DNA from 4 places in the Streptomyces sp. RLA012 genome. Region 3 is predicted to be linked to each of the others. Evidence: riboswitches for the same ligand, from Rfam matches in the RefSeq annotation. Region 3 holds a riboswitch; each other region holds the start of a gene.

Region 1 (5,357 bases), 1.3 Mb from region 3:
ACGCGCGCGCGAAGAGGAAATCACCGGTGAGGACAGCGACCGAGTTGCCCCAGCGGGTGTTCGCGCTGGGCACCCCGCGCCGCGCGTCGGCCTCGTCCATCACGTCGTCGTGGTACAGCGTGGCGAGATGGGTCAGTTCGACGACCACGGCCGAGGGCACGACACCCGGCGCGTACGGGTCACCGAACTGCGCGGCGAGCATCACGAGCAGCGGACGGAACCGCTTCCCGCCGGCCCGGAGAAGATGCTGCGCGGCCTCCGTGATGAAGGGGACCTCACTCTTGGTGACTTCGAGCAAGCCCTCCTCCACAGCCGCCAATCCGGCCTGGACATCGGCTTCGAGAGCCTGGTCCCGCACGCTCAGCCCGAACGGCCCGACGACGGTCACGAGAGGTTCTCCTGTCTGCTGACGATCACATGGCGAACTCGGTCGATCATTCGGTCGATGACACGGTTTGTCGATGTGTCGCTGCCATCACTCAAGTCAGCGTATCCGGTCACGTTTCGATCACCACGAGCGCCCACCGTCCCCACTGTCGACTTCCTCCCGACTTCCCTCTCACCGGCCCTCCGATGTCCCCCGAGCGGCAGACAGTCCCGCGCCCGAGCGTTTCCGGATCACGAGCGGTATGTTCTCGATCGGGCGATACGACCAGGCATATACCGAATCGCCGGAGGGCTGGACACCGAAGACTACGAGGACACCGCGATGAGCATGCACATCCGTACGTCCTTTCCCCACGAGACGACTCACGACGACCTTTGGATCGCTCGTCCGGACCGCCTCACCGACGCGACCGCGCCCCACGACCGGCAACGCCACCCCTGATACGCGGGCCACGGCGACGCCTCCATCCGGGTGGACGCCCACGGGCAGACCGCCCGCCCTTGGTACAGCGGGAGCGCGGCCTCACCTCCCTGCGAATCGCGGCCCTCGCGCCCGAACCGCTCAAGGCCTTCGTCTGCACGGCCGGGCCGCCAAGGCGCTCGCCCACGTCGCCCGCCCGCCGGAACCCGTTCATCCATACGTGGCTGCTCCACCCGACCCGGGAGTACGAGGAGACCGAGGAGTACGAGGAGTACGACGGGATCCGGGCGGCCGTCCTGACGGTGGGCGGCCGACACGACCCGCACATCGCGGCACGGCGCGACGCCTGGTCGAGCACCTCTCCCGGATCACGTACGCGGCCCGATCGACCCCTGATCGACCCCTGATCGACCCCTGGCCGCACCAGCACCCGAACCGAGGTCCCCCTCCGAGCCCGCCGATCGGCTTCCCCCACGAGACGCTGACGCGCGCCCTCCGGCGACGACGTACCCCTCCCTTCCCGGCCGCCGAGTGGCCGACACGGTCCGGCCCTCCCCCGACGCCCTTCGACCCTCGGCACTCCACCCTCGGCACTCGACCCTCAGTACTCCACCCTCGGCGTACTGGCCCTGGATCTGGCCCCAACCCGGCCCGAAGGCGTGCTTCCCCTGGGACCCGGCCGGCGGTGGCTCCCTCGAACTCCCTTTGCAGGCAAGGGAGTCGGACCCCGGCATCGCCTTCGGGAGCCGGACCACCCGAGCACCTCGGGGAGCCGGACCACCCGAACACCTCGGGGAGCCGGACCACCCGAACACCTCGGGGAGCCGGACCACCCGAACACCTCGGGATGCCGGAGCAGTCCGAGCCCCTCGGGGTGAGCTCCCCACCGCAACAGCACCCGCTCGACGCGGTCGATCCATCCGCACCCGCCCTGAACTCTCCTGGGACGCGAGGGTCGAGACGCGCCCCGAAATCGGCCGCGGCGCACGGGAGTTCGTCACCTTCGACGAACTGATCCGCGAGGACGGCCACGAGACGGCCACGAGGTGGTCTTCTGCCGGCGCCATGGGCGACCCTGAGAAGCATGGCGCGGACCGGTGAGTTCCTGATGGCTCTCGACGAGGGGATGCTCGCGTACTTCCGCGAGATGGCCGACGAGATGGTCACCCGGTTCGGGATCTCACGGGCCGAAGCGGTGGCGAGGATCAACAGGGCTTACGCGGGGCACGAGTTCGGCCCGTATCCCGACCGGATGTGCCACGAGCTACCCGAATACTGGGCCTACGGCCTCTACTTCAAGCCCAATGCGGGCCGGCTCCCCGACGACGACCCCGACACGGATCTGTCCGTGTGGGTGGTGCGCCCGGCCCCGCCCGAAGGCCCGGCGGCCTGGACGCTCGAACCGTAATGCCCGAGTTGCCGCCATTGCCGCTTTATTCCTGCCCGGTTGTGTGAGTTGGGTCACGCGCGAACATCATGACCGACCCACCCCCACTTAATGACTCTCCCTTTACATAAGGCAAGTTGAGCGTCACCTTCCGGAAGAATCGGGCAATTCCCCCCTCGGTTTGTGCAGGTGATAGCGATCTACACCGGGAAATCAGGGCTTGTTCCGGACATGTGCTCTCGCATACGTTCACGTCGATCCGGACGGACCGCCCAATCCTGCCGCCGCCCGGAGAAATCCCACCCGACCCAGACACACGCGCGGCAGGAGCGGGGGACCCAGGTAAGCCGCCGATCCGGACTCCGGAACGGCTAGGGGTTAAGTCGCACACCGTGCGGCCGGGCAGCTCCCGTCCGAACCCGACAGCTCACCTCGCAGGCGCCGGAGAGGAATCCGACATGGCCGCACCTGGTAATGACCGCTGCCCGAAGACCCGTACCTTCCTTTACCGCGGCATCCTCGCCGCGGGAATGGGCGGAGTCGCACTCGCTCTCCCGATCCTGGGCGCCACCTGCGCCCAGGCCGCCACCGTCACCGCCGCCAGTACCACGACCGACGTCCGGCTCATCACGTACAAGGTGGTCGCGGGCGACACGCTGGGCTCGATCGCGAAGAAGTACCCCTCAAGCGGCGGCTGGCTGAAGCTGTACCAGGCCAACCGCGCGGTCATCGGCGCCGACCCGACGACACTCCGCCCGGGTCTCACCCTGACCGTGGGTACGAAAACCATCCAAAGCACCAAGAAGACGACAAAGCCGAGCACCAAGTCGGCGGGGTCCACGACCGCCTCCGCGAAGAAGTACACGAACAACCTCGACGGCTGGATCAAGCAGTCGCTGGACATCATGGCCCGGGCCAAAATACCCGGCACCTACAACGGCATCCACCGCAACGTCATGCGCGAGTCCTCCGGGAACCCGCTGGCCATCAACAACTGGGACTCCAACGCCAAGGCCGGAATCCCCTCGAAGGGCCTCCTCCAGGTCATCGACCCGACATTCAAGGCCTACCACGTGCCGGGAACATCGAATAACCCCTTCGACCCGGTCGCCAACATCACCGCCGCCTGCAACTACGCGGCGAAGGTCTACGGCTCGATCGACAACGTCAACGGGCCTTACTGACGGTGCTGACCGGGTGGACGGGGAGGACAGGGGCGAGGGGGCTGATGGGGTTGATGGGGCTGATGGGGCTGATGGGGCTGATGGATCCAATGGGGAACAGCCTCTCCAGCACCACCGCGATCCCGTCCTCCTCGTTCGACAGGGTCACCTCGTCGGCCACCGCCTTCAGCTCCGGATGGGCGTTGGCCATGGCGACCCCATGGGCGGCCCAGTCGAACATGGGGATGTCGTTGGGCATGTCGCCGAAGGCGATCGTGGCATCGGGCGTCAGACCGAGGTGGGCCGCCGCGAGAGCAAGGCCCGTCGCCTTGGTCACGCCACATGGCTGGAGTTCGACAGTGCCGGGCCCGGACATGGTGACGGTGGCCAGGGAGCCCACCGCTCCCCGGGCCGCGGAGGCCAACTCGTCGTCGGACAGCGAGGGATGCCGGAGCAGCACCTTGCTGATCGGCTCGGTCCAGAGGTCGTCGCGGCGACGCACCCGCACCGCCGGGAGCGTGGGGTGCGGCATCACATACCCCGGCTCGATGAGCGTCAGCCCGTCCACGCCGTCCTGGTCGACCGCGGCGTAGAGCAGCCCGACCTCGGCCTCGATCTTGCCGAGGGCCGTCTCCGCGAGTTCCCTGTCCAGGGTCACCGACCAGAGCAGACGGTCCGCCCCCGCGTCGTACAGCTGCGCCCCCTGCCCGCACACCGCCATTCCCACACCGCCGAGTTCGTCGAGCAACGGTCGTACTCTCGGCGCCGGGCGCCCCGTCACGACCAGGTGCCGGGCGCCCGCCTCGGTCACCCTCTCCAACGCGGCCCGGGACCGGTCGGAGAGGGTGTCGTCGCCGCGCAGCAGCGTTCCGTCCAGGTCAGTGGCGATGAGTGAATATGCGGTGGGAGCGGCCATGATCAGAGAATACGGATGGAACGCCCCTTCGGCCCCGCGCGAACCGGACGACGTCCGGTATCCCGTCGGCAATTCCGTTCACCGTACGGGGCGTACCGGGCGTACGAGGTCCCGTTCCGCCCCCACGCGGCGAAGCCGGCGGTACGGAGGAAAACCGAGCGGGATGTCACTCCAGAGGATGACGCGGCTCCACCGACCGTGACCGCCCGAATCCCAACTCGACCTATGCCATGCGAGATTGGGCCCGGCCCGGGGCGTGGCCCGCAGGCCCTCGCCCCTCGGCCGTACCAGCCCCGGTCGCCTCACCCGTGCGCGCCCGCCAAGTGCTTGGCCAGCCGCGGCGAAGCGAACTCCGTACCGCACACGAAGCGCATCACCGGCCCGTACGAGGCCGCCGCCGGCAATCCCGTGAAGTACAGCCCGGGCACGGAGGACCGATACCCGGCGCCGAGCTTCGGGGTGCCACGGCTCACCGCCAGCGCCGTACGCAGCTCATGTCCCAGGAAGTCCATCGCGGCGATGTCGACGCGATAGCCGGTCGCGGCGATGACATGGTCGGCGGAGAGCTCCTCGGCCCGGCCGTCCGGACTCTGGACGGTCAGGACGGGGTGCCCGTCGGAGACGTCGGCGCGGACGATTCCGGAGACCTCGCTGACCTCGACCTTGCCCTCGAAGCGGTCACGGAGCCACCACGCGCCGAGAGGACCGAGCACCCGGCGGACCAGGTAGTGCCGGGCCTCGGCGGGCAGATAGCGGTAGGGGTGGGGGTAGTAGCTGAGCGCCCACAACGACCAGGCACGCCCGAAGGGCGACTCGGGGCGCAGCTTCGGCTGCTTCCAGGGCGGTGCGCCGAAGGCGACCCTGCCCCGGCCCCGGGACACCACCCGCACCCGCGCGCCCGCCTCCGCCGCGAGCGCCGCCGTCTCCAGGGCGGACTGGCCCGCGCCGACGACGATCAGCTCCTTGCCGGAGAACCGCCCGAGGTCGTGGTGCTGGGAGCTGTGCGAGACGGGGCCGGTGGGTGTGGGCCCGTCCGCCGCCGCGCCGCGCAGCTCGGGCGGCAGATGGGCCAGTCCGTACAGC
Region 2 (5,357 bases), 760 kb from region 3:
CGAGGCCGCCGCCATGGCCTTCATCCTGCTCTTCGCCGGGTTCGAGACGACCGTCAATCTGATCGGCAACGGCACCTACGCCCTTCTCGCCCACCCCGAGCAGCGCGAGCGCCTCCAGACCTCTCTCGCCGCCGGCGAGTCGGCCCTGCTGGAGACCGGCGTCGAGGAACTCCTGCGCTACGACGGCCCCGTGGAGCTGGCCACCTGGCGGTTCGCGACCGAGGCCGTCCGGATCGGCGGACAGGACATCGCGCCCGGCGACCCCGTCCTCGTCGTACTCGCCGCGGCGGACCGTGACCCCGCACGGTTCGAGCGGCCGGACACGCTCGACCTCTCCCGCCGCGACAACCAGCACCTCGGCTACGGCCACGGCATCCACTACTGCCTCGGCGCACCGCTCGCCCGTCTGGAAGGGCAGACCGCGCTCGCCACCCTGCTCACCCGCCTCCCCGACCTCCGACTCGCGGGGGATCCAGCCGATTTGCGCTGGCGCGGCGGGCTCATTATGCGCGGATTGCGCACGCTTCCGGTGGAGTTCACACCTCCGGTCGGGGCGTAGCGGCGGCCGACGACCATACGCCGACCGGCGGCCCAAGCTGACACTTCCTCAACTCTGTAATCTTCACGTGATCTACGCTGCATCGACTTGTGACAAGTGTTCGGGTGCGGATACGTTCACTCGTCAACGCGACTCGTTCGTCGCGTAGTCAACTGCTGTCACGCGAAAGGTTTCCGCATGCTCTCCGGGAACGGCCGCCATCGTCGCCCCCGTCAGGCTCCGGCCCTCATCGTCGCGGCAGGAGTGACCGGATCCGCCATCGCGATCCCGTTGCTCGGCGCCGCGAGCGCGAACGCCGCCGACGGCACCACCTGGGACCGGGTCGCGGAGTGCGAGAGCGCCGGCCAGTGGAGCGCCGACAGCGGCAACGGGTATTACGGCGGACTGCAGATGACCCAGAAGGACTGGGAGAGGTACGGCGGCCTCATGTATGCGCCGAGTGCCGACGAGGCCAGCCGCTCGCAGCAGATAGCCATCGCCGAGAAGCTCCTCGACGCCAAGGGTCTCGTCGCCTGGCCCACCTGTGGACCGCTCTCCGGACTCAGCAGGAACTCGGGTGAGGTCGCGGTCGACACGGGTGTGGCGAACGACTCCTCCAGTTCGTCCAGTTCCTCCAGTTCCTCCGGTTCGTCGAATTCCACGAAGTCGTCCAGTTCCTCTGATTCCTCTGATTCCTCTGATTCCTCAGATTCCTCTGGTTCGTCCGGTTCGTCGGCGAATGCGACCGAGGGTACGACGAAGGCCGACGGCAGCGGGACGGCGACGACGAAGAGCGGCACCTCGGACAACTCCGGTCAGGGCGGCGACTCTTCGGCCACGACCGAGAGCGCGACGACCGGCGCCGGGCGCCACCGCGGCGGCAGCGCCGACGAGGACACCACCGACGCCACCACCGACAGCGCGCTGGACGGCCGTACCGACGACTCCTCCGACCGGCACACCTCTCGGGGTACCGGCACCGCCCGCGATGTCATCGACGGCTCGTACGTCGTCCGCGCCGGAGACAATCTGTGGACCATCGCCGACGCCCTTGACCTCGAAGGCGGATGGGCCGAGCTGTACGCCGAGAACAAGAAGGCGGTCGGCGTCGACCCGGACCTCATCCGCCCCGGTCAGAGCCTTGCAGTTGGTACTGAATCGGGCGAAAAGTAGGGGCAGTTCGCGTCATGGTTCGCTGGAGAATGTCCGGTTTAGTGCGAGTGAGAGATGGATCTCAAAGACCCTGATCGTCTTTGGAATTCAGCCGATCGGCTGCTTACGGTCAACACCGCTCGCCTCAGCGGGCCCCGACGGTCGCAACGCCGAATCCTGCCAGCGGCCGTACGGGAACAGTCGACGCGTCAGCGCCGTAGGCAGGAGCGGGGGACCCAAGGTAAGTGCCGCGCCCGGTAGTTGACCGGAGCGGCTTGGGGTGAAGCCGTGCGCCCAGAGCGCACGGCCGGGCACTCACCCGCCCGAACCCGACAGCTCACCTCGCAGGCGTCGGTGAGGGGATCTCTCCATGCTGTTTTCCAGCAAGGGCAAGCACCGCCGCCCGAACAAAACCACCCGTGTCGCCACGCTCGCCGGTGTCACCGGTGTCGCCATCGCCGCCCCGCTCATGGCGGCCGGCAACGCCTCCGCCGCCACCGCCTCCCAGTGGGACACCGTCGCCCAGTGCGAGTCCGGCGGCAACTGGTCCATCAACACCGGCAACGGCTACTACGGCGGACTGCAGTTCTCGGCCTCCACCTGGGCCGCGTACGGCGGCACCGCGTACGCCTCCGCCGCCAACCAGGCCTCCAGGTCCGAGCAGATCGCCATCGGCGAGAAGGTCCTCGCCGCGCAGGGCAAGGGCGCCTGGCCGACCTGTGGCACGGGCCTGTCGGGCGCCGCGTACACCGGCGGCACGAGCACCCCGTCGCACTCGTCCTCCTCGAACTCGAACGGCTCCTCGTCGAACGGTTCCTCGTCGAACGGCTCGCCGAGCACCAGTACCACCACCCGCTCGACGGACACCGCGGCCTCCCGTTCGGCGTCGCGTCCGTCCGCCGAGAGGACCGTGCCCACCCCGGCGGGCAAGAAGGTCGAGAAGGGTGACGGCGAGTACAAGGTCGTCAAGGGCGACACCCTCAGCTCGATCGCCGAGAAGAAGAAGGTCAAGGGCGGCTGGCAGCAGCTGTTCAAGCTGAACAAGGACATCATCGACGACGCGGACTTCATCTACCCGGGTCAGCAGCTCCACCTCAGCTGATGATCGGCAGCTTCACCTCAGCTGAATGACAGGTCCCGCATAGAAGGGGTCTCCACACTGGAGACACCGAGGAGGACCACCCCCGTCCCCACGGGCCCCCGCTCCGGTGCGCGTTCCCCCGTACGCACCGGAGCGGGGATTTTTGTTTCCGTTTTTGTTCCGTTCTGGAACAATGTGTACGTTCAGTTCTGCCCAAGAGGTGGGCGACCGGCTGGCCGATCCCCCTCAGGCGGTTAGGCTCATGTCGCGAAGCCATCACAGGTCTCGCGTACCCGCGTCACATCCCAGAAGGAGATGCTCGTGCCGTCCATCGACGTCGTCGTAGCCCGGGAAATCCTGGACTCCCGAGGCAACCCCACGGTCGAGGTCGAGGTCGGCCTCGACGACGGCAGCACTGGTCGTGCCGCCGTCCCGTCCGGCGCCTCCACGGGTGCCTTCGAGGCCATCGAGCTGCGTGACGGTGACCCCAACCGTTACGGCGGCAAGGGTGTCGAGAAGGCCGTCCTCGCCGTCATCGAGCAGATCGGCCCGGAGCTCGTCGGCTACGACGCCACCGAGCAGCGCCTGATCGACCAGGCGATGTTCGACCTGGACGCCACCGACAACAAGGGCTCGCTCGGCGCCAACGCCATCCTCGGCGTCTCGCTCGCCGTCGCGCACGCCGCCTCCGAGGCCAGCGACCTGCCCCTGTTCCGCTACCTCGGCGGTCCGAACGCGCACCTGCTGCCCGTTCCGATGATGAACATCCTGAACGGCGGCTCGCACGCCGACTCCAACGTGGACATCCAGGAGTTCATGATCGCCCCGATCGGCGCGGAGTCCTTCTCCGAGGCGCTGCGCTGGGGCGCCGAGGTCTACCACACCCTCAAGAAGGTGCTGAAGACCAAGGGCCTGTCCACCGGCCTGGGCGACGAGGGCGGTTTCGCGCCGAACCTGGAGTCCAACCGTGCCGCGCTCGACCTCATCGTCGAGGCCATCCAGCAGGCCGGCTACATCCCCGGCGAGCAGATCGCGCTCGCGCTCGACGTCGCCGCGTCCGAGTTCTACAAGGACGGCAAGTACGAGTTCGAGGGCAAGTCCCGCTCGGCCGCCGAGATGACGGAGTACTACGAGGAGCTCGTCTCCGCGTACCCGCTGGTCTCCATCGAGGACCCGCTGTACGAGGACGACTGGGCCGGCTGGAAGGTCATCACCGACCGGATCGGCGACAAGGTCCAGATCGTCGGCGACGACCTCTTCGTCACCAACCCGGAGCGCCTGGCCCGCGGCATCGAGGAGGGCTCCGCGAACGCCCTGCTCGTCAAGGTCAACCAGATCGGCTCGCTGACCGAGACCCTGGACGCCGTCGAGATGGCCCAGCGCAACGGCTTCAAGTGCATGATGTCCCACCGCTCCGGCGAGACCGAGGACGTCACCATCGCCGACCTCGCCGTCGCGGTGAACTGCGGCCAGATCAAGACCGGCGCCCCGGCCCGCTCGGACCGCGTCGCCAAGTACAACCAGCTGCTGCGCATCGAGGAGATCCTCGACGACGCCGCGGTGTACGCGGGGCGTAGCGCCTTCCCGCGGTTTCGCTCTGCGAACCAGTAGGCACAGCGCTCTGCGAACCAGTAGGCACAGCGCTCTGCGAACCAGTAGGCACAGCAAGGGCTGACACCCGCCGAGGGTCAAGCCTTAGCCAGTCGTACGTACGTCCCCGTACTCGGTCCCGTACCGTGTGCGGGGACGTACGCACGTGACGGGCTGGTACCACTGGGGAGGCGGGACTCATGGCCGTGAAGGACAGGGACCGGTTCTCCACCGCGACCAGGCTGCGGCTGCTCGGCGAGCAGACCGCGGCCCGGGTCTACCGCTCACAGACCAAGCGCCAGGCCCGCCGCTCCCGTCTGACCGGCCGGGCCGCGCTGCTCGCTCTCGTACTCTGTTCTCTGATCGTGGCGCTCGCGTACCCGATAAGGCAGTACGTGTCCCAGCGCACCGAGATCTCCGAACTGGAGCGGCAGCGCGAGCAGGCCCGCGAGCGGGTCGAACAGCTGCGTGACCTGAAGGCGCGCTGGCAGGACGACGCGTACGCGAAGCAGCAGATCCGGGAACGGCTGCACTACGTGATGCCGGGCGAGACCGGATACATCGTGATCGACCCGGACGCGGCGAAGCAGTCGCGTACGGATCTGGGGGCGGCAGCCCGCCCCTGGTACGCCAACGTCTGGGACGGCGTCGACAAGTCGGACCGCTCCGACCGGTGACGTGAAGATCCGACCGGTGAAGTGAATGAAGAAAGAGACTTGAGCACAGGCATGGAAACGCCCCCGCCGCCCACCCCGCGCACCGAGCCGACCGACGCGGACGTCGAGGCATTCAAGCAGCAACTCGGCCGGCCGCCGCGCGGGCTGCGCGCGATCGCGCACCGCTGTCCCTGCGGTCAGCCGGACGTGGTGGAGACGGCGCCCCGGCTTCCCGACGGTACGCCGTTCCCGACGACGTACTACCTGACGTGTCCGCGCGCGGCCTCCGCGATCGGCACGCTGGAGGCCAACGGCGTCATGAAGGAGATGACGGACCGGC
Region 3 (5,357 bases):
GGTCGCCGCCGGGCGCCCGGAGTACCCGCTCAAGGTCACCGTCAGCGGGTCCGGCGACCTCGATCCGGCCGCGCAGTTCTGGCACACGGGCGGCGAGAAGGTCCTTTACACGACCGACAAGGGCGCCGGACGGGCCGCCGACGCCCTGCGCGGACTGGCTGTCGACGTGGTCCCGACCGGGGCCGAGCTGGACTGGCGCGTCGTACTCGAACACCTTCACGACGTACGAGGGGTGCGGCGCCTCATGGTCGAGGGCGGCGGGCGGGTGCACACCCAGCTGATGGGACAGGGGCTCGCCGATGAGCTGCAGCTCGCCGTCGCCCCGCTCTTCGTGGGGGAGCCGGACGCGCCACGGCTGTTCGGACCCGGTGGGTATCCGCCCGGGCGGCTGCGGCTGGTGGAGACGCGGCCGGTCGGGGACGTCGTCCTCATCCGGTACGTTCCCACCGCGCCCGGGACCGGCGGGCTCGCCGCCGCGGCGGACCGGCACTGGCTGGGCATCGCATGCGAGCTCGCGGGGCTGTGTCCGCCGTCGGAGACCGCGTTCAGCGTGGGGGCGGTGGTGGTGGCGGCCGACGGGACCGAGCTGGCGCGCGGCCACTCGCGGGAGGGCGACGACCCCGTCGTGCACGCCGAGGAGGCGGCGCTCGCGAAGATCGACCCCGCGGATCCGCGCCTCGGCTCCGCCACCGTCTACAGCAGCCTGGAGCCCTGCGCCCGGCGCGCGTCCCGGCCCGCGCCCTGTGCGCGGCTGATCCTCGACGCGGGCGTACGGCGGGTGGTCACCGCCTGGCGCGAGCCCGACACCTTCGTGGCGGCGGCCGACGGGAGTGGGCTGCTGACGGCCGCGGGGGCGGACGTCGTCGTACTGCCGGAATTCGAGGAGCGGGCCATGGCGCCCAACCGTCACCTTCTTGCTGCCGGATAGCACCCCGGTTCTTTCTGCCGGACAGCACCCCGGGCACCCTTCGGAAGCCCCCGGATCGGCCCCCCCGCGTCGCCTGCGTGGCCGCCCGTGAAAACCCTGGTGAATCGGGTCCCGCGGATGGCGTACACTGATTTCAACGACGCGGGGTGGAGCAGCTCGGTAGCTCGCTGGGCTCATAACCCAGAGGTCGCAGGTTCAAATCCTGTCCCCGCTACTGAAGGCCAAGGGCCGGAACTCGGAAACGAGTTCCGGCCCTTGGTTTTTCCTCTCCCGTCGAAGTCTCCCGTCGAAGTCTCCCGTCGGAGTCTCCCGTCGAGGCCTCCCGTCGAGCTCTCCCTGTCGAGTTCCCTCTGCTGAGTCTTCCCTGCCGAGTTTCCCTTGCCGAGTTTTCCCTGCCGAGCCGACTTTCTGTAGTCTTCCGATCACTATGAGTCGTCTTCGGTGGCTGATGCGGCAGGGATCGGCGCTCGCGCTGCTGCTCGCCGCGTGCGCGTTGTTCCTCGGGGCCTGCCACGGCGGCCGCGACTTCCTGCCGCACGGCGGGACCGTCATCGCCCCGGCCGGGTACCACCACGGATGCGGCGGTACCGAGAGGTGTCCCGCCTGATCGGCGCCACCCCGGTGCGTCCCTCGGTCGGGCCACCGGATTCGCCCTCCGCCCCCGCTCCGGGAAACCTGGACGGGTGGGGCAGCGAGGAGGTGCGCAGCAGGCCGACGAGCCGCATGACGGGGCGCGCGGAGAGCCGAGCGACCGGTCAGGTGGACGGCCGCCCGGCGACCCCGTGCCCGATCCGGGGCCGGGGGACGAACCGACGCCCGGACCGGGCGGAGCGGACCGGAGAGGGATCTCGGACGCGCGGACCGTCGCACGGGCGCTGCCCGCGCTGCTGATCGTCGCAGGGATGGTCTACGACTACTACACCCCGTCGGCCTTCACCGCCGGCCCCCTCTTCACGGCCGCGCCCCTCGTGGCCGCCCCGTTCTTCTCGCTGCGCGGCACACTGCTCACCGGCGTCGCGGCGCTCGCCGGGGTGCTCGCGGTCCATATCAAGCTCGGTATCGCCCTCGGGGTGGGCGCGATCACGGAGGCCGTCACGGTGGCGACCGTCGCCGCGCTGGCCGTGCTCATCAACATCCTCGTGCGCCGCACCGGTGAACGGCTCGCCTCGGCCCACCAGATCGCCGAGGCGGCCCAGCGCGCCGTACTGCCGGAACCCGACGAACGCATCGGCGGGCTGGAGGTCGCGGCGCGCTACGAGGCCGCGCAGGCGGGCGCGTCCATCGGCGGTGACCTGTACGCGGTGCAGGACTCCCCGCACGGTGTACGGCTGATCGTGGGCGACGTACGCGGGAAGGGCATGGGCGCGGTGGCCGTCGTGGCGGTGGTCATCGGGGCGTTCCGGGAGGCGGCCGAGCAGGAGACGACCCTGGAGGCGGTCGCACAGCGGCTGGAGCGGGCGCTGACCCGCGGGGGTACCCGGCGCGACGACCTCGACGCCTCCGAGGGGTTCACCACCGCCGTCCTCGCGGAGATCCCGCACGAGGGCGATGTCGTACGGATCGTCAACCGCGGCCATCCGTCCCCGCTGCTCCTGCACGCGGACGGAACGCTGGACACGCTCGCCGCCGTGAACCCCGCACTGCCGCTCGGGATGGGCGAGTTGGGCACCTGGCCGGACCGCGCGCAGGAGACGCACTTCCCGCACGGTGCCATGTTCCTGCTCCACACGGACGGCCTGTCCGAGGCGCGCGACGCGCACGGGCGCTTCTACGACCCGGCCGCGCGCCTGGCCGGCCGGACCTTCCCGGGTCCCGACGCCCTGCTGACCACGCTCGCGGAGGAGGTCCGCCGGTACACGGGCGGCGCCCTGACGGACGACATGGCGCTGCTCGCCGTACGGCGGCCGTGCCCGCCACGGAGGCCTTCTTGATCATTGTCACGAGGGGTGATCGGGCGATGTCCCTCCGCGTAACAGGTGACGCACCGTCAAGCAACCCGGAAGTGGGGGCGCGCGGCCAACTCGCCCCGATTTTCGCCGGTCGTGACCTGTAAGTCCTGGCCAAGAGTCGTTAATGATCAGCACGAACGGCTTGGAATCCGGTACCCGAGTCTATTAACGTTCGATAACGCAGCGCGGTCGTCCCAGCCGTCACAAGAGTCGGCTCCGTGCGCACGCGCCGAATCCCGCAAGGGAACCGGGGAACCACCAACTTGGGGTGAATCGAGCGTCTTTCACGGTGGAGACACCGTGGGTTGACGCGCGTAGGAGACCTTCCTGCTCCGAACCCGTCAGCTAACCCGGTAGGCGAGAAGGAAGGAAAGGAGCACGCCCACGTGGCGTCCAACCGGCCCGCCCAGCCCACTTCGTTCGCGCCGAGCGACACTCAGACTTTTGGCTACGCCTACGGCAAGGACGGCAAGGACGAGGGCCCCTGGGAGGAGTGGAATCCCACCGCGGATTCCGTCCGTCCCGTCCGCGGCCGGCACCGCGTCTCCAAGCAGCGCGGGGGCGGACTCGCCCGTAGCTCCACGGTTCTGGGCGTCGGCGTCATAGCCGCCGTCGGCGCGGGTGGCATGGCCACCGCGGCGCCCGGCAAGCCCCCGGTGTCCATCTCGCTGCCCGACCTGGCCTCGGTCACCCAGTCCGCCAAGGCGTTGATCTCCGACGGCGGCTCCAGCACGCCGAAGGGCTCCGCCACCCCGCTCACCAGCGCCGGTGTGACGACTGCCGACGCCGCGCAGGGCAACAAGGACGCGGGCGAGGCGCTGCGCGCCCGCATCATCCAGCAGGCCGAGGCGCAGCAGGACCAGGTCGACAACGCGGCCCAGGCCGCCGCCGAGGCCGCCGCCACGAAGAAGGCGGTCGCGCTGGCCGCCCAGCAGCAGGACGACGCCAAGGCCAAGGCCGCCGCCGCGAAGCAGAAGGCGGCCGACGAGGCCAAGCAGAAGGCCGAGGCCGCGCGCCTCGCCGAGCTCGCCAAGAGCTACACGCTGCCGACCTCCTCGTACACCCTGACCTCCCGCTTCGGCGACGCCGGCTCCATGTGGTCCTCCGGCTACCACACCGGCCTCGACTTCGCGGCCCCCACCGGCACGCTGATCAAGGCGATCCACAGCGGCACCGTCACCGAGGCGGGCTGGGCCGGCTCGTACGGCTACCGCACGATCCTCACCCTCGACGACGGCACGGAGCTGTGGTTCTGTCACCAGTCCTCCATCAGTGTCGGCGTGGGGCAGAAGGTGGCCACCGGTGAGGTCATCGGGCGCGTGGGCGCGACCGGCAACGTGACCGGGCCGCACCTGCACCTGGAGGTCCACCCCGGCGCCGGCAGCGCGATCGACCCGATGGCGTGGCTGCAGAGCAAGGGCCTGAACCCCTGACGCCAGTGGTGCGGCGGCAGGCCTGAGTGCGGAATACGTCAGTCCGGTACGGGTGTTGAATTGAGGCATGACTTCTCTTCGCAAGCTCGGTTCCTCCGGCCTGGAGGTCTTCCCGCTCGCCCTCGGCGGCAACGTCTTCGGCTGGACCGCGGACGAGGCGCAGTCCTTCGCCGTGCTCGACGCGTACACGGCCGGGGGCGGCAACTTCGTCGACACCGCCGACGGCTACTCGGCCTGGGTTCCCGGCAACTCGGGCGGCGAATCGGAGACGATCATCGGCAAGTGGTTCGCCGCGCGCGGCAACCGCTCCGATGTCGTCCTGGCGACCAAGGTCGCCAGCCACCCCGAGTACAAGGGCCTGTCCCCGGCGAACATCAAGGCCGCTGCCGACGCCTCGCTGCGCCGCCTCGGCACGGACTACATCGACCTCTACTACACCCACTTCGACGACACCTCGGTGCCGGTCGAGGAGATCATCGGCGCGCTCGACGAGCTGGTCCGGGCCGGCAAGGTCCGGGAGATCGCCGCCTCCAACATCTCCGCCGAGCGGCTCGCGGAGTCCGTGGAGTTCTCCGACCGCGAGGGCCTCGCGCGCTACGTCGCCCTCCAGCCGCACTACAACCTCGTCTCGCGCGACACCTACGAGGGCCCGCTCCAGGAGGTCGCCTCCCGGACCGGCCTGGCCGCCGTCCCGTACTACGCGCTCGCGTCCGGCTTCCTCACCGGCAAGTACCGCCCGGGTACGACGGTCGACTCCGCGCGGGCCGCGGGCGCCGGCAAGCACCTCGAATCCGAGCGCGGCATCCGCGTCCTGGCCGCCCTCGACGAGGTCGCCGGGGCCCACGACGCCGAGGTCGCCACGGTCGCCCTGGCCTGGCTCGCCGCCCGGCCGACGGTCGCGGCGCCCATCGCCTCGGCACGGACGGTCGAGCAGCTTCCGGCGCTGCTGGCGGTGGCGGACCTGACCCTCACGGACGCGGAACTGGCGAAGCTGACGACGGCATCCGTCTGAGGCCCGAGACCGGCAGGGCCTGAGGTCTAGGACTG
Region 4 (5,357 bases), 3.1 Mb from region 3:
CCTTTTCGAGCACCTGATGTTCCAGGGCTCGGGCCAGGTGAAGGGCAACGGCCACTTCGAACTGGTGCAGGGGGCGGGCGGCTCGCTCAACGGCACGACCAGTTTCGAGCGCACCAACTATTTCGAGACGATGCCCACCCACCAGCTGGAGCTCGCCCTCTGGCTGGAGGCCGACCGCATGGGCTCGCTGCTCGCCGCGCTCGACGACGAGTCCATGGAGAACCAGCGGGACGTCGTCAAGAACGAGCGCCGGCAGCGCTACGACAACGTGCCGTACGGCACCGCTTTCGAGAAGCTGACCGGGCTCGCCTACCCCGAGGGCCACCCGTACCACCACACCCCGATCGGGTCGATGGCGGACCTGGACGCGGCGACCCTGGAGGACGCCCGCGCCTTCTTCCGCACCTACTACGCGCCGAACAACGCGGTGCTGTCGGTCGTCGGCGACATCGACCCGCAGGAGACGCTCGCCTGGATCGAGAAGTACTTCGGCTCCATCCCCGGACACGACGGCAAGCCCGCCCCGCGCGACGGCTCGCTGCCGGAGACCATCGGCGAGCAGCTGCGCGAGGTCGTCGAGGAAGAGGTCCCGGCGCGCGCCCTGATGGCCGCCTACCGGCTCCCCGAGGACGGCTCGCGCGCGGCCGACGCGGCCGACGTGGCGCTCACCATCCTCGGCGGCGGCGAGTCCTCCCGGCTCTACAACCGGCTCGTACGCCGCGACCGCACCGCCGTCGCGGCCGGGTTCGGCCTGCTGCGGCTCGCCGGAGCGCCCTCCCTGGGCTGGCTGGACGTGAAGACGTCCGGTGACGTCGAGGTCCCGGTCATCGAGGCCGCCGTCGACGAGGAGCTCGCCCGGTTCGCCGAGCAGGGCCCCACGGACGAGGAAATGGAGCGCGCCCAGGCCCAGTTGGAGCGCGAGTGGCTGGACCGGCTCGGCACGGTCGCGGGCCGCGCCGACGAACTGTGCAGGTACGCCGTTCTGTTCGGCGACCCGCAGCTCGCCCTGACCGCCGTGAAGCGCGTCCTCGACATCACCGCCGAGGAGGTCCAGGAGGTCGCCAAGTCCCGCCTGCGCCCCGACAACCGTGCGGTGCTGGTGTACGAACCGATCGCTGCCGAGACCACCGAAGAGGACGAGGAGGCGGCGAAGTGACCGAGCTCGCCACCATGGACTTCCACCCGCGGCCCCAGGCGGGCCGGCCCAAGCCCTGGGCCTTCCCCGCACCCGAGCGCGGCACACTGGACAACGGCCTGACCGTGCTGCGCTGCCACCGTCCCGGCCAGCAGGTCGTCGCCGTAGAGGTGCTGCTCGCCGCGCCGCTGGAGGCCGAGCCCGCGGGCCTCGACGGCGTCGCCACGATCATGGCGCGTGCCTTCTCGGAGGGCACCGACAAGCTGTCCGCCGAGGAGTTCGCCGCCGAGCTGGAGCGCTGCGGCGCCACCCTCGACGCGCACGCCGACCACCCCGGCGTACGGCTGTCGCTCGAAGTGCCCGTCTCGCGCCTGCCCAAGGCGCTCGGTCTGCTCGCCGACGCCCTGAGGGCACCGGCCTTCGCGGACAGCGAGGTCGAGCGGCTGGTGCGCAACCGGCTCGACGAGATCCCGCACGAGACGGCCAACCCGGCCCGTCGCGCCGCCAAGGAGCTCTCCAAGCAGCTGTTCCCGGCGTCCTCGCGCATGTCGCGCCCGCGTCAGGGCACCGAGGAGACCGTCCAGAAGATCGACTCGGGGGCCGTGCGCGCCTTCTACGACCGGCATGTACGCCCGGCCACGGCCACCGCCGTGATCGTCGGCGACCTGACCGGTGTCGACCTCGACGCGCTGCTCGCGGAGACCCTCGGCGACTGGACCGGCTCGTTCGCCGAGCCGCGCCCCGTGCCGTCGGTGACCGCGGACGACACCGGTCGGGTGATCATCGTGGACCGTCCGGGCGCGGTGCAGACGCAGCTGCTCATCGGCCGCGTCGGCGCCGACCGGCACGACCGCGTCTGGCCCGCCCAGGTGCTCGGCACCTACTGCCTCGGTGGCACCCTCACCTCGCGTCTGGACCGTGTCCTGCGCGAGGAGAAGGGCTACACCTACGGTGTGCGGGCGTTCGGCCAGGTCCTGCGCGCCGCGCCGGACGGAACCGGCATCGCGATGCTCGCCATCAGCGGCTCCGTGGACACCCCGAACAGCGGCCCGGCGCTCGACGACCTCTGGAAGGTGCTGCGCACCCTCGCCGCCGAGGGGCTGACGGACGCCGAGCGCGATGTCGCCGTGCAGAACCTGGTCGGTGTGGCACCGCTCAAGTTCGAGACCGCGGCGGCCGTCGCGGGAACGCTCGCGGACCAGGTGGAGCAGTACCTGCCGGACGACTACCAGGCGACGCTGTACCAGCAGCTCGCCGCGACCGGCACCGTGGAGGCCACCGCGGCCGCCGTGAGCGCCTTCCCGGTGGACCGTCTGGTGACCGTCCTGGTGGGCGACGCGGCGCAGATCGAGGAGCCCGTCAAGGCTCTCGGAATCGGTGAAGTGACCGTCGTGACGGCGGAGTAGAACGCGGAACAGAACATGCAGCCGAACGCGGAGTAGAACAGCACGACTCCCAGGGGCCCGGGTGACCGCAGAGTCGCCCGGGCTCTCGTCTGCCCGGACTTGAGCCCCAAGATGTCCGTATTGATAGGGAGGTTGCCTGTCTGCCCTGTGGCATGCACTACAAAAGTCGTGATCCGTTTGTCGATTGAAAGTTGCCCCGTTTAGCGTCGGTGCGGCTGTTCGCCAGGCAGTGCGCCGCGCCCGCGGCACCGGACAGTCATCGCCGAGTCCCCGTACGGCGCGAGCCAGGGGAGCCGGGGACCCACACGCAGTCCCTGGGGTGAATCGGACGCCCTCCCGAGAGGGGATCCGTAGGAGACCTTCCTGCTCCGAACCCGTCAGCTAACCCGGTAGGCGAGAGGGAAGGAAAGGATCAACCTCTCCATGGCGTTCACCTGTGGCCCCGGGAAACACCGGCGTCCGAGCCGCGCGAAGCGCACCACCACGAACGCCGTCGGCGTCGCCGCGCTCACCACCACCGGTGTCATCGGAACCCTGGCCGCTCCGGCGTTCGCCGCGGACACCTCCGTCGAGCAGACCGGGCTGAACCAGGCCGTCACGATCGGTGACTCGGTCGCCGCCAAGATCGACGCGCAGGCCGCCGCCCAGCAGCAGGCCGCCGACGAGGCCGTCGCGAAGAAGCAGGCCGAGGAGGCCGCGCGGAAGCAGGCCGCCCTGGAGGCGAAGAAGGAGCGCGAGGCCAAGGACCGCGCCGCCCGTGCCGCCGAGCGCAAGCGCCTGAACACCTTCGTCCTGCCGATCACCGGCTCGTACATCTCCACCGGCTACAAGACCGGCGGCAGCCTCTGGTCGTCCGGCAGCCACACCGGTGTCGACTTCCACGCCGCGTCCGGAACCTCGGTGCACGCCGTCGGCTCCGGCACGGTCGTCACGGCCGGCTGGGGCGGTGCCTACGGCAACCAGATCGTCATCAAGATGAACGACGGCACCTACACGATGTACGGGCACCTGTCGTCCATCGGCGTCTCCGTGGGGCAGACGGTCACCCCCGGGCAGCGGATAGGCCTCTCCGGGGCCACCGGAAACACCACCGGGCCGCACCTCCACTTCGAGGCGCGCACGACGGCGGAGTACGGCTCCGACATGGACCCCGTCGGCTACCTCCGCTCGCACGGAGTGAACATCTGACGACCGGCGTCAGTACTTCCGAAGCCCCGGCTCACCCCGAGCCGGGGCTTCGTCGTTTCGAACGGCTGTCTGTCCAAAAAATATCCATGGATTCCGGCCCGCCATCGGAAATTCCGGTTCTCTGCAATAGAGTCGGTGAACAAGCGTCAATCGACCGCGTTTCGCGGGGATTAAGGCGGAGGTCCGGTCATGCGCATTCCCGCGCACTCGGTATGCACGGCGATCCGCGACGACATCGTCGCGGGTGTCTACGAGCGCGGCAGCCGGCTCACCGAGGAACTGCTCGCGCGACGCTACGGCGTCTCGCGCGTCCCCGTGCGCGAGGCCCTGCGCACCCTGGAGGCCGAAGGCTTCGTCGTCACCCGCCGCCACGCGGGCGCCTGTGTCGCGGAGCCCACCGAGCAGGAGGCCGCGGACCTGCTGGAGATGCGCATGCTCCTGGAGCCGCTGGGCGCCGCCAGGGCCGCGCAGCGCCGTACCGAGGCCCACCTCAAGGTGCTGCGAGGCCTGGTCAGGCTGGGTCAGGAGCGGGCCAGGAGGGGGAACAGCGAGGATCTGCGCTCGCTGGGCGGCTGGTTCCACGAGACGCTCGCACAGGCGTCCGGAAGCCCCGCGCTGACCTCCACGCTGGGCCAGCTGCGGCACAAGATCGCCTGGATGTACGCGGTCGAGGCGCCGGCCAATCCGGCCGAGTCCTGGGCGGAGCACGGCGGGATCGTGGACGCGGTGGCGCGCGGCGACAGTGAGCGGGCGCGGGCCGTCACGGCGCTGCACACCGAGCGCGCGACGGTCGCGCACCGGCTGCGCTTTCCCGGCGGGGGAGACCGCCCGGAGCGTGTGAGGACTTCGCAACATCCCGTAAACATGACGGGCCTGCGGCATTAACACCGGCACCGTATACAAAGAGGAGTAATTCGCGGGGGATTACTTTTGCTGCCCGCAATTCGAAAAAGCGAAGAGCCCGCCCGATGTTTTCAGGCGAGCCCTTCGATATGTGTGCCGGGCGATGTCTTTTGGTGTGAAGACCGCCGCCACGATCAATTGACGACCTCCGCCGGGCGGGATCTTCAGACGGTCTCGGGGAGCTCCTCGAGACCCTCGGCCACCAGCTTCGCCAGCCGGTCGAGCGCGGCGTCCGCGCCCTCGGCGTCGGAGGCGAGGACGATCTCCTCGCCGCCCTGGGCGCCCAGGCCGAGGACCGCCAGCATGGAGGCCGCGTTGACGGGGTTGCCCTCCGCCTTGGCGATCGTCACGGGGATACCGGAGGCCGTGGCCGCCCGGACGAAGATGGAGGCGGGACGGGCGTGGAGGCCCTCGGCCCAGCCGACGTTGACGCGGCGCTCAGCCATGTGATGCTGCCCTTCGGTGTTCAGGGTTGTCTAGACCAGTGTTCCACAACGTGAAGCGTGCCCGGAGCAGGCATCGATCCTGCCCCGAACCCGGCGTCGGAGCCCGGCCTGGATCCGACTTCGGTGGCCCCAGCCTGCCCCGCGCCGTTGTCGGACGCGAGCCGTACTCTGGGGCCCATGCAGACCTCGTCGGACCGGCACGAGTACCCCTCCCACTGGGAGGCCGACGTGGTGCTGCGCGACGGCGGCACCGCTCGCATCAGGCCCATCACGATCGAC

The links. A riboswitch is a leader RNA that binds a small molecule or an ion and turns the genes downstream of it on or off. The one in region 3 is predicted to bind cyclic di-AMP.
Region 1: it holds a riboswitch for cyclic di-AMP, as region 3 does, so the genes downstream of both, RV986_RS21840 (transglycosylase SLT domain-containing protein) here and RV986_RS27820 (M23 family metallopeptidase) in region 3, are expected to answer to the same signal.
Region 2: it holds a riboswitch for cyclic di-AMP, as region 3 does, so the genes downstream of both, RV986_RS31455 (transglycosylase family protein) here and RV986_RS27820 (M23 family metallopeptidase) in region 3, are expected to answer to the same signal.
Region 4: it holds a riboswitch for cyclic di-AMP, as region 3 does, so the genes downstream of both, RV986_RS13835 (M23 family metallopeptidase) here and RV986_RS27820 (M23 family metallopeptidase) in region 3, are expected to answer to the same signal.

What each region holds. Positions count from the first base shown of each region.
Region 1 covers NZ_JBWDPA010000002.1:4,808,607-4,813,963, forward strand. Annotated here, with positions in the region: gene RV986_RS21825 (polyprenyl synthetase family protein) at 1-388, opposite strand, end outside; gene RV986_RS21830 (hypothetical protein) at 889-1,215, shown strand; gene RV986_RS21835 (hypothetical protein) at 1,893-2,216, shown strand; cyclic di-AMP (ydaO/yuaA leader) riboswitch at 2,486-2,649, shown strand; gene RV986_RS21840 (transglycosylase SLT domain-containing protein) at 2,654-3,379, shown strand; gene RV986_RS21845 (HAD family hydrolase) at 3,363-4,274, opposite strand; gene RV986_RS21850 (FAD-dependent oxidoreductase) at 4,577-5,357, opposite strand, start outside.
Region 2 covers NZ_JBWDPA010000002.1:6,824,967-6,830,323, forward strand. Annotated here, with positions in the region: gene RV986_RS31445 (cytochrome P450 family protein) at 1-559, shown strand, start outside; gene RV986_RS31450 (LysM peptidoglycan-binding domain-containing protein) at 737-1,711, shown strand; cyclic di-AMP (ydaO/yuaA leader) riboswitch at 1,894-2,056, shown strand; gene RV986_RS31455 (transglycosylase family protein) at 2,061-2,792, shown strand; gene eno (phosphopyruvate hydratase) at 3,087-4,382, shown strand; gene RV986_RS31465 (FtsB family cell division protein) at 4,562-5,038, shown strand; gene RV986_RS31470 (DUF501 domain-containing protein) at 5,090-5,357, shown strand, end outside.
Region 3 covers NZ_JBWDPA010000002.1:6,067,738-6,073,094, forward strand. Annotated here, with positions in the region: gene RV986_RS27800 (dihydrofolate reductase family protein) at 1-928, shown strand, start outside; tRNA gene RV986_RS27805 (tRNA-Met) at 1,069-1,142, shown strand; gene RV986_RS27810 (hypothetical protein) at 1,356-1,535, shown strand; gene RV986_RS27815 (PP2C family protein-serine/threonine phosphatase) at 1,612-2,859, shown strand; cyclic di-AMP (ydaO/yuaA leader) riboswitch at 3,095-3,252, shown strand; gene RV986_RS27820 (M23 family metallopeptidase) at 3,264-4,310, shown strand; gene RV986_RS27825 (aldo/keto reductase) at 4,378-5,322, shown strand.
Region 4 covers NZ_JBWDPA010000002.1:3,014,508-3,019,864, reverse strand. Annotated here, with positions in the region: gene RV986_RS13845 (M16 family metallopeptidase) at 1-1,156, shown strand, start outside; gene RV986_RS13840 (M16 family metallopeptidase) at 1,153-2,541, shown strand; cyclic di-AMP (ydaO/yuaA leader) riboswitch at 2,792-2,952, shown strand; gene RV986_RS13835 (M23 family metallopeptidase) at 2,965-3,729, shown strand; gene RV986_RS13830 (GntR family transcriptional regulator) at 3,919-4,614, shown strand; gene RV986_RS13825 (HPr family phosphocarrier protein) at 4,797-5,078, opposite strand; gene RV986_RS13820 (bifunctional acetate--CoA ligase family protein/GNAT family N-acetyltransferase) at 5,256-5,357, shown strand, end outside.